One region of the Anabaena sp. UHCC 0451 genome, then DNA from elsewhere that is predicted to be linked to it. Evidence: predicted binding sites of a transcription regulator. Region 1 holds the regulator's gene; the other holds the start of a gene.
The links. Region 1 encodes HrcA, which represses chaperone genes, less so after heat shock. Its sites were predicted from a motif close to TTAGCACTCNNGANTCNNGAGTGCTAA; they were not measured.
Positions count from the first base shown of each region.

Region 2: groL (chaperonin GroEL) is a predicted target of HrcA. The motif match lies at 1,779-1,805, and genes of this name have one in related genera.

Region 1 covers NZ_JAYGHA010000004.1:214,031-218,468, reverse strand. The annotation lists gene VB694_RS04880 (pentapeptide repeat-containing protein) at 50-619, opposite strand; gene VB694_RS04875 (DUF2834 domain-containing protein) at 781-1,425, opposite strand; gene hrcA (heat-inducible transcriptional repressor HrcA) at 1,522-2,607, opposite strand; gene VB694_RS04865 (rhodanese-like domain-containing protein) at 3,394-3,741, opposite strand; gene VB694_RS04860 (DUF3352 domain-containing protein) at 3,810-4,438, shown strand, end outside.
Region 2 covers NZ_JAYGHA010000022.1:34,868-39,305, reverse strand. The annotation lists gene fabG (3-oxoacyl-[acyl-carrier-protein] reductase) at 1-532, shown strand, start outside; gene VB694_RS16135 (MraY family glycosyltransferase) at 601-1,680, opposite strand; gene groL (chaperonin GroEL) at 1,838-3,520, shown strand; gene corA (magnesium/cobalt transporter CorA) at 3,678-4,438, shown strand, end outside.

The sequences.
Region 1 (4,438 bases):
TATCTCTACTTTTTTTGATTTCAGCTAAAAGGTATAAATCTAGAAAATATTAACTATGAATAGTGCCATCTGGCATAATTGCCGCAGTTAAAAAAGCCTCACTCATATCCGTGGCATTTAAATTAGCTCTGGTCAAATTTACCTCACACATATTTGCTTCACTTAAGTCAGCACCAGTTAAATTTGCGCCTTGTAAATCTGCTTTCCACATTCGCACACCTCCCATTTTTGCACCGCTCAAATTTGCACCTTGTAAATTAGCTGCGGTGATTGATGCTTGATGTAAATTAGCATCACATAAGTCTGCACCAGTTAATAAAGCCCCGCTCAGGTCTGATTCATTTAAATGGGCATTAGTTAGTACAGCTTGAGTTAAATCAGCACCACACAGAATTACTTCCGATAAATGTGCATTTTCTAGTTTTGCACCTCTGAGATTGGCTTTACTTAAATTCGCTCCTGTCAAAGATGCTTCTGTGAGGTTAGCACCTCTAAGGTCTGCTCTAGCAAAGTCTATACCACCTAAGTTAGCTCCTTGTAGGTTGGCTGAGGGTAAAGCAATACCATTGAAGTTTCTTTCTCCTCTGGCATATCTAGTTAAAAGTTCTTGAACATCCATAGTTTTTAGTTACTAGTACCTAATTTGGACATTTAATTTGTAATTTTTAGTAATACCTGTTACTGAGAATAAATGAGTTTAAACCTAAATTTATGAAATGATTAGCTTTTGGATTTACTTCAATATTATAAATGTATTGTATCTATAAAAAAATTATTTTTCTACAAATTATTTTCCTTCACAGACGGCCGTATGCACAAATAAATCAACGCCCCAAAAAAAGGAATCATTGCAAATAACCAAAATAATTGATTATCCTTCCAACCCCGTCGGGTCATATCATCTCCTAACAATGTCGGAAATAATAAACTCAACATACAAAAATCTAAACTCATTACATGAATAAATCTGCTAGTTTGCCATTGTTGGACAAAATTAGTCCAATCTCCTTGGAAACCATAAGCAACTAAAACACCAGCACCTAAAGTTAATATAATTCCTGTAATACGAGAATCAAATATTTTGATAAACAGATTTTTCTGCCCTGTAAATTCTTGATTTGGTTCTCTTAAAGCTAAATAAGGTAAAAGTGCAAAAGCCCCAACTGCAAAAGATGCAGTCGCAAAAGGCCAAGCCCGGATTTTTTGTCCTCTACCATCAATAAATAATACCGCACTATAAATTAAAGGCCAGATACCCATAATATTAAATAGGGCAATTATTACTGGATTAATACCTTGCCAATTTCCTGTAGAGAGATTTTTAATTAACTCTAAACTCTCTGGAAAATTATCAGGAGGAGCAAAGAAAAAGGCATAGGAAACAAATCCTAGCCATAATAGACCAAAAGAGATTTTTCTCAACATACAAGAAATGGCAGGTAAATGAAGTACATAGTTGAAATCAAAACTTAAACAATTTACAACACCAAGCAGCTTTTTACTCCTGACTCCTGCTATGGTTTACGCAGTTTGACTAAAAGCATCTGAGAGGTAATCTGCTGCTGCGGCTACAACAGCGATCGCATTTTCATAGTCTAACCTAGTTGGTCCCAAAACACCTACACTTCCCACTGTTACAGAACCCCGACGATAACTAGAAGAAATCAAAGAACAAGTCCGAATCGGTTCTAAAGGGTTTTCTGCACCTATCCGCACCGTTACCTTGGGTTTACCTGTGTCCTCAATTTTCGGTTCTTCACATATTAACCGCCATAATTGCTCTTGTTCTTCTTCCAACAGTTGCATAATCGTTTGTACCTGCTGTACTTGGGAAAACTCCGGTTGACGCAACACTTCACCCACACCCCGCACCATAATTTGTGTGGATGTTGGAGCTAAAGCACGATGAAGTAATTCTGTCAAGGAACTTTTCAAAAATTCACCATAGCGTTGAAACTCCTGATCTAATTCACTCCAGTCAAGCTGGGCTAATTCCAATAGAGTACAATCGCGCAAATGACTATTTAAAAAATTAGAAATAATTTGCAATTCTCTATCAATTGCTTCTCTATCTGGTTTGATTTCTGATGATGCGCTAAATAAATCCATCACCTTGGAATGAGTTTCATAACCATCCGTAACCACAATCAACATAATTATTCCAGCTTCAACTTGCAAAAGTTGCAAATGTCTTAATTGTGCTGTATGGGCTTGTGGCATAGTAATTAAGGTAATGCAGCCGCTTAATGTTGCCAAAATTTGAGCCGCACCTTGTAACAAAGCTTCCAAACTCCAATCATCCCAATGTAGACGCTGTTGTAATGTTGATTCAACCTCTTTAGCTAATACTTCTGAAGGCTTCATCAATTTATCAACATATATACGATAACCAGAATCAGAAGGTATTCTCCCCGCAGAAGTGTGTGGTTGATAAAGCAACCCCGATTTTTCCAAAACACCCATAACATTGCGAATGGTAGCGGAACTGACACCAAGATCAAATTCCTCAATCAAAGCTTTAGAACCAACAGGCTCTGCTGTAGCGATATAATGGCGTACAGTTGCCCAAAGTATATTCTGTTGTCGATTAGTCAGCTGGACTTGCATAGAAGTATGTTTTACTGAAGGCAAATTTTAATCAAAGGCCGCAAGACTGTATAGCTAAAACTGCAAAAAAGATTACTTATTATTTAATTAAGATAGCAAATTATATACTTATGTTGTGTTCATTAAACACAAAATTTACCTTCAGTATTTATTTAGATAGTCGAAAACAAAAAAGCGGTAGAAATTTCCACCTTTTTCTGTAGTATCTCATAGTCCATCAACATAAGGTGTAACTTTAGTTACAAAACTTTACTTTCTATCTGACAAGATCGATACATGACAGTTGTTTTTATATTTACGCTATATTTGTTCTGTGCTTTAATCAAGATTTATCTCTACTCGTTAACAGGAAAAATTGAGACTTTAACCCTCTACCATTAAACTGGGAATCACAAAAATAATTTCCTAATTTTTAAATCCAGATGTGATAAAGGGTTAAAGATTTAACTTACCCTTGGGGTTTAAAGTCCCCCCCTGCTTCTACAAGCAGCGGGTTTTGCGTCGGGGTAAAATCCCCGTTGCAAAACGTAATTCTAAATTCTAAATTCTGCATTCTTTTAATGTAAGTATTCAGCTATAGCAATCGGTCATATCCAGATCCCCGACTTTACCAGATCAATTGATCATTTATAAACATAATAAATAAAAGAAGTCGGGGATGTTATCGCCTTACCTGAATTCTGACGATTTAATTACTAACAAAATATGGCAAACATTTTGAAACATTAATAAATCGCCAAAACCCTTATTAAATCAAAGTCTCAAATGTTGGGTTATGAATATTCCCTAATACTGAGGAACTGAAGAATCAACTAATATGGAATAGGCAGCAATACCACCAGTGATATTTTTGACATTTGTAAATCCTTGACTCACTAACCATTGACACATCTGAGCGGAACGTATTCCGTGATGACATAACACTAAAGTTTCCTTAGTCGAATCAAAGCTCGTGAAAATATTCCCTTGCCATTGCTCGTATTCACTCAAAGGAAGATTGACAAAACCATTGATTTGTGATATTGCCAATTCTTGAGGTTCGCGCACATCAATTAACTGTAGTCCAGAATCACCTTGTGCTAGACGTTGTGCTAGTTCTTGAACGCTAATTTCGCTAAACGATTGACCAGTCATACAGTTTTTCTAAACAGTCCTATACTATTTCATGGTGGCAGAAAAGCGAGAAAATAGATAGGTTGAATGTGAATAATCAACGCTCCTTCTTTAGTTTTTTAGTAGCTGGTGTAATTGCCCTACTATTAATTATTACTGCTGGCTTTTACTGGTTTTTCGGCAAAAGTCCGGTCAATTTTAGTATCTCTAGCTCCCAACCAGGGGCAGCTATATTTGTATCAAATGTGTCGCCAGTGATGGTGTCCTTATTGGTAAATCCCGAAAGTTTACAGTCACTAGAACCACACGGAGAAATTTCTCAACTCAAAAACAGTTTATTGGCAAAAACTAATATAGACTTCAAAGATGATATTCAAGCTTGGCTCAGTAACGAAATTACATTGGCTGTAACTAGTCAAGATATAGATCACGACCCAGAGAATGGACTACAACCAGGGTATCTGATGGCACTAGCTACAGACAAACCTGCAAAAAGCCGCGAATTTGTGGAGTTGTTATTTTCTAAACGGGCTTTAGCAGGAGCAAATTTAGAAGTAGAACAATACAAAGGTGTGAAATTACTTTATGACAATCACGAAATAGTAACACCTACAAAAATCCAAAATCCAAAATCTAAAATCCAAAATAGTTTAGCTGGTGCGGTTGTTGATGACTTTGTTTTGTTTGCTAATGATATCAAGGTGCTGCGAGAAGCTAT
Region 2 (4,438 bases), on a different contig from region 1:
AGTAGAAACACTGATTAGCACTAGCTTAGAGAAATTCAAACGTATTGATATATTAGTCAACAATGCAGGCATTACCCGCGATACATTATTATTACGGATGAAACTAGAAGAATGGCAAGCCGTCATAGACCTAAATCTGACAGGTGTATTTTTATGTACCAAAGCCGTCAGTAAAATCATGCTCAAACAACGTTCAGGCAGGATTATCAACATATCTTCCGTAGCTGGACAAATGGGAAACCCTGGACAGGCAAACTACAGCGCCGCTAAAGCAGGTGTGATTGGTTTTACCAAAACCGTTGCCAAAGAACTAGCTTCCCGTGGGATCACAGTGAACGCCGTTGCGCCTGGTTTTATTACCACCGACATGACCAGCGATATTAAAGCCGAAGGCATCCTACAATACATTCCCCTGGGTCGTTTTGGTCAACCAGAAGAAATTGCCGGGATGGTCAGGTTTTTAGCAGCTGATCCCGCCGCAGCTTACATCACCGGACAAGTTTTTAACGTCGATGGTGGTATGGTTATGTAATTGGTAAAGAAGGGACTAGGGACTGGGATGATGTCCAAAAAATTAATTCTGACTCCTGTCCTGATTCCTCAATTATGAAAGATTCTCTGCCAGATAGTCACACCCAAAAGTAGGACAATACTAGCAGCAGAAGCCAAGATGACAGGTGCAGTCATACCCTGTACCGTCATAGCCAGCACATTAAAAAACAAGGTCACAGACCACAGAGTAAAAGCGGCACGACGTTGAGAAAAACCCCAAGCCAGCAAGCGATGATGCAAATGATCCTTGCCAGGGGTACTCAAAGGGTTTTTGCCGGCTAAAAGTCGCCGTACAAATACCTGAGTAGTATCTAAAACTGGCAACATCAAAAATAAAACCGTCGGCACAAGGGCATAAACTGTACTTTGTTGTAATTTGCCTAAAATGCTAGTTGCAGCCAGTACATAGCCGAAAAAATAGGCTCCCGCATCACCCATGATGATCCGTGAAGGATAGAAATTGTGACGTAAAAACCCCAGTGCTGCACCTCCTAAAGCAGCTAATACCAGGGTTGCTGCTGCCCGATTGTCAAACTGAGCAGAAACTCCCAACAAACTCATCGCCGTAATAAAACTGATTCCTCCAGCCAAACCATCCATCCCATCCATCAAATTAATGGCATTGGTAATACCTACTACCCACAATACTGTCAAAGCCATTGACAAGAGTGAGTCAATGGGTGTACCAAACATGACTTTGATGCTAATGCCATTAGCCACCAGCAACAATGCTGTAATCATCTGCGCCCACAAACGCACAGAAGGAGGTAAGCCAAATTGATCATCAATAAAGCCAACCAAGACTAAAATAGAACCCCCTAACAAAACCGTGAGTACCTGTGCCAATACTCCTTGGAGTTCAATGGGTCGTAACAAACTAGCTAATACTAAAGCGGCAATAACACCAGCATAGATAGCCAAACCTCCCGCATTAGGTAAAGGTTCTTGGTTCAGTCGTCGGGCGTTCGGTTGGTCAGCCCAACCTACTTGCAAGGCAAATTGACGTATTGCTGGAATCAAACGCCAAGTGACAAGCCAAGCCAAAATAAAAGTTAATACTACCGCCAACCAGCCGGTGCCGCTAGGGTTAGCAATACCGAGTGTTCTAAGGGAGTTGTCTAAATTCATCTCCCACTTCAACCATTACTGCTAGTGTTCAAAATCAGCATAACTGTAATCTTAATCAATTTTTTCTGAGTATTTGTTAAATTGAATAGCTGAGGCAGTTAGCACTCTTGTCCTGTGAGTGCTAAATTGTCTAATGGAAGCGATCAAAAAATAAAACATGGCTAAGATTATTTCATTTGATGAGGAATCACGGCGGGCGCTAGAAAAAGGCATTAACGCCCTGGCAGATGCGGTAAAAATTACCTTGGGTCCAAAAGGCCGCAACGTCCTGTTAGAAAAAAAATTTGGAATGCCCCAAATTGTCAACGATGGTATCACCGTTGCCAAAGAAATTGAATTAGAAGATCCTTTAGAAAATACTGGTGCAAGACTGATTCAAGAAGTGGCATCTAAAACCAAGGATGTGGCTGGAGATGGGACAACAACTGCTACAGTTCTAGCACAGGCCTTAGTGAGAGAAGGATTGAAAAACGTAGCCGCAGGTACAAACCCTATTGCTTTAAAACGGGGAATTGATAAAACCGTTGAAGCATTGGTAAAAGAAATTGCTAAAATAGCCAAGCCAGTCGAAGGAAGTGCGATCGCTCAAGTGGCCACAGTTTCCGCTGGTAACGATGAAGAAGTTGGCAGTATGCTGGCCGAAGCAATGGCAAAAGTCACCAAAGATGGTGTCATCACCGTTGAAGAATCCAAATCCTTAACTACTGAACTAGAAGTAGTAGAAGGGATGCAAATTGACCGGGGTTATATTTCTCCCTACTTCATCACCAACAGCGACCGGATGACAGTGGAATTTGAAAATGCCCGCATCCTCATTACCGACAAAAAAATCAGTAGTATTCAGGATTTAGTTCCTGTACTGGAAAAAGTCGCTCGTTCAGGTCAGCCTTTATTAATCATTGCCGAAGACATTGAAGGTGATGCTTTAGCAACTTTGGTAGTTAACAAAGCACGAGGAGTTTTAGCCGTTGCTGCTATTAAAGCCCCTGGTTTTGGCGAACGTCGTAAAGCCTTACTACAAGATATTGCTATTCTTACCGATGGACAGATGATTTCTGAAGAAATCGGTCTGAGCTTGGATACTGCTACTTTGGAAATGTTAGGTACAGCCCGGAAACTTACCATTGACAAAGAAAGCACTACAATTGTCGCTGGTAGCGAAATCAAGCCAGAAGTGCAGAAGCGTATTGCTCAAATTCGCAAACAGTTAGAAGAAACTGATTCTGACTACGATTCCGAAAAACTGCAAGAACGCATTGCCAAGCTTGCTGGTGGTGTGGCAGTGATTAAAGTCGGTGCAGCTACAGAAACCGAACTCAAAGACCGTAAACTGCGGATTGAAGACGCACTCAACGCCACCAAAGCCGCAGTAGAAGAAGGTATTGTTCCTGGTGGTGGTACAACCTTAATTCATCTCTCTACAAAAGTAGATGCAATTAAGAACACTCTTGACGCTGAAGAAAAGATTGGGGCTGATATTGTCAAAAAAGCATTAGAAGCGCCTTTACGCCAAATCGCTGATAATGCTGGTGCTGAAGGTTCTGTCATTGTCTCCAAAGTTCTAGAAACCGATATTAACATCGGCTATAACGCTGCTACTGGAGAATTTGAAGATTTGATTGCCGCAGGTATTATCGACCCTGCTAAAGTTGTCCGTTCTGCATTGCAAAATGCTGCTTCTATTGCGGGTATGGTTTTAACCACTGAAGCCATCGTTGTCGAAAAGCCTGAACCGAAATCTGCTGCTGCACCTGACGCTGGTATGGGTGGCATGGGCGGCATGGGCGGCATGGGCGGCATGGGTGGTATGGGTGGCATGGGTGGTATGGGTATGTTCTAATCACCGCTTCCCCAAATAAATTTTAATTTTTTTACAGTTTGTCTTGACAAAATCAGGCAAACTGTTTTTTATACAGAGATATGGGGAACAGGGAGCGGAAATTAAAGTTAGTTCCGTTATCAAAAGCTGACTGTTGAATTACTATAGGTAAAATTTGATGATTAAAAAAATTCGCCGTCTTCCCAAATTTATCAATAAATCTTCCAGAAATGAATACTATCATCAACCAGGAACTATCCCAGGAACAATTATCATTGATGAAAATGCTGAACATCCAAATATTTTTTTGTTTGATTATAACCAAACTAATCTAATTCGTGAACAAATAATTAATCCTGAAGATTGCGCTAACTATTTGGATACGGAATCTGTTTCTTGGGTGGATGTTCAAGGTTTAGGTAATAGAGACATTTTAGAAAGATTGGGGAGAGTTTTTGAGTTGCATCCTCTAGTTTTAGAAGATGTGGTGAATATGGCAGAACGTCCGAAAATTGAAGATTATGAAGACCAATTAGTGATTATTGCGCGGATGGTGGTTAGGAAAGAAAACAGCCATGAATTTCATAGTGAACAAGTGAGTTTTGTTTTAGGAAAACATTATTTACTCACAGTTCAAGAAGAACCAGAATATGATTGTTTTGACGGAGTCAGAACCCGAATTATTAAACATAAAGGCAATATTCGTAAATATGGGGCGGATTATCTTGCGTATGCTCTATTAGATGCAATTATTGATGGTTTTTTTCCGGTATTAGAACTCTATGGCGATCGCATTGAGGAATTAGAAGAAGAAGTAATAACTAATCCTACTCCCCAAACATTACAAAAAATCTATCAAATTAGACGAGAATTATTACAATTACGCCGATGGATTTGGCCTCAAAGGGATGCAATAAATTCTTTAATTAGAGACAGTAG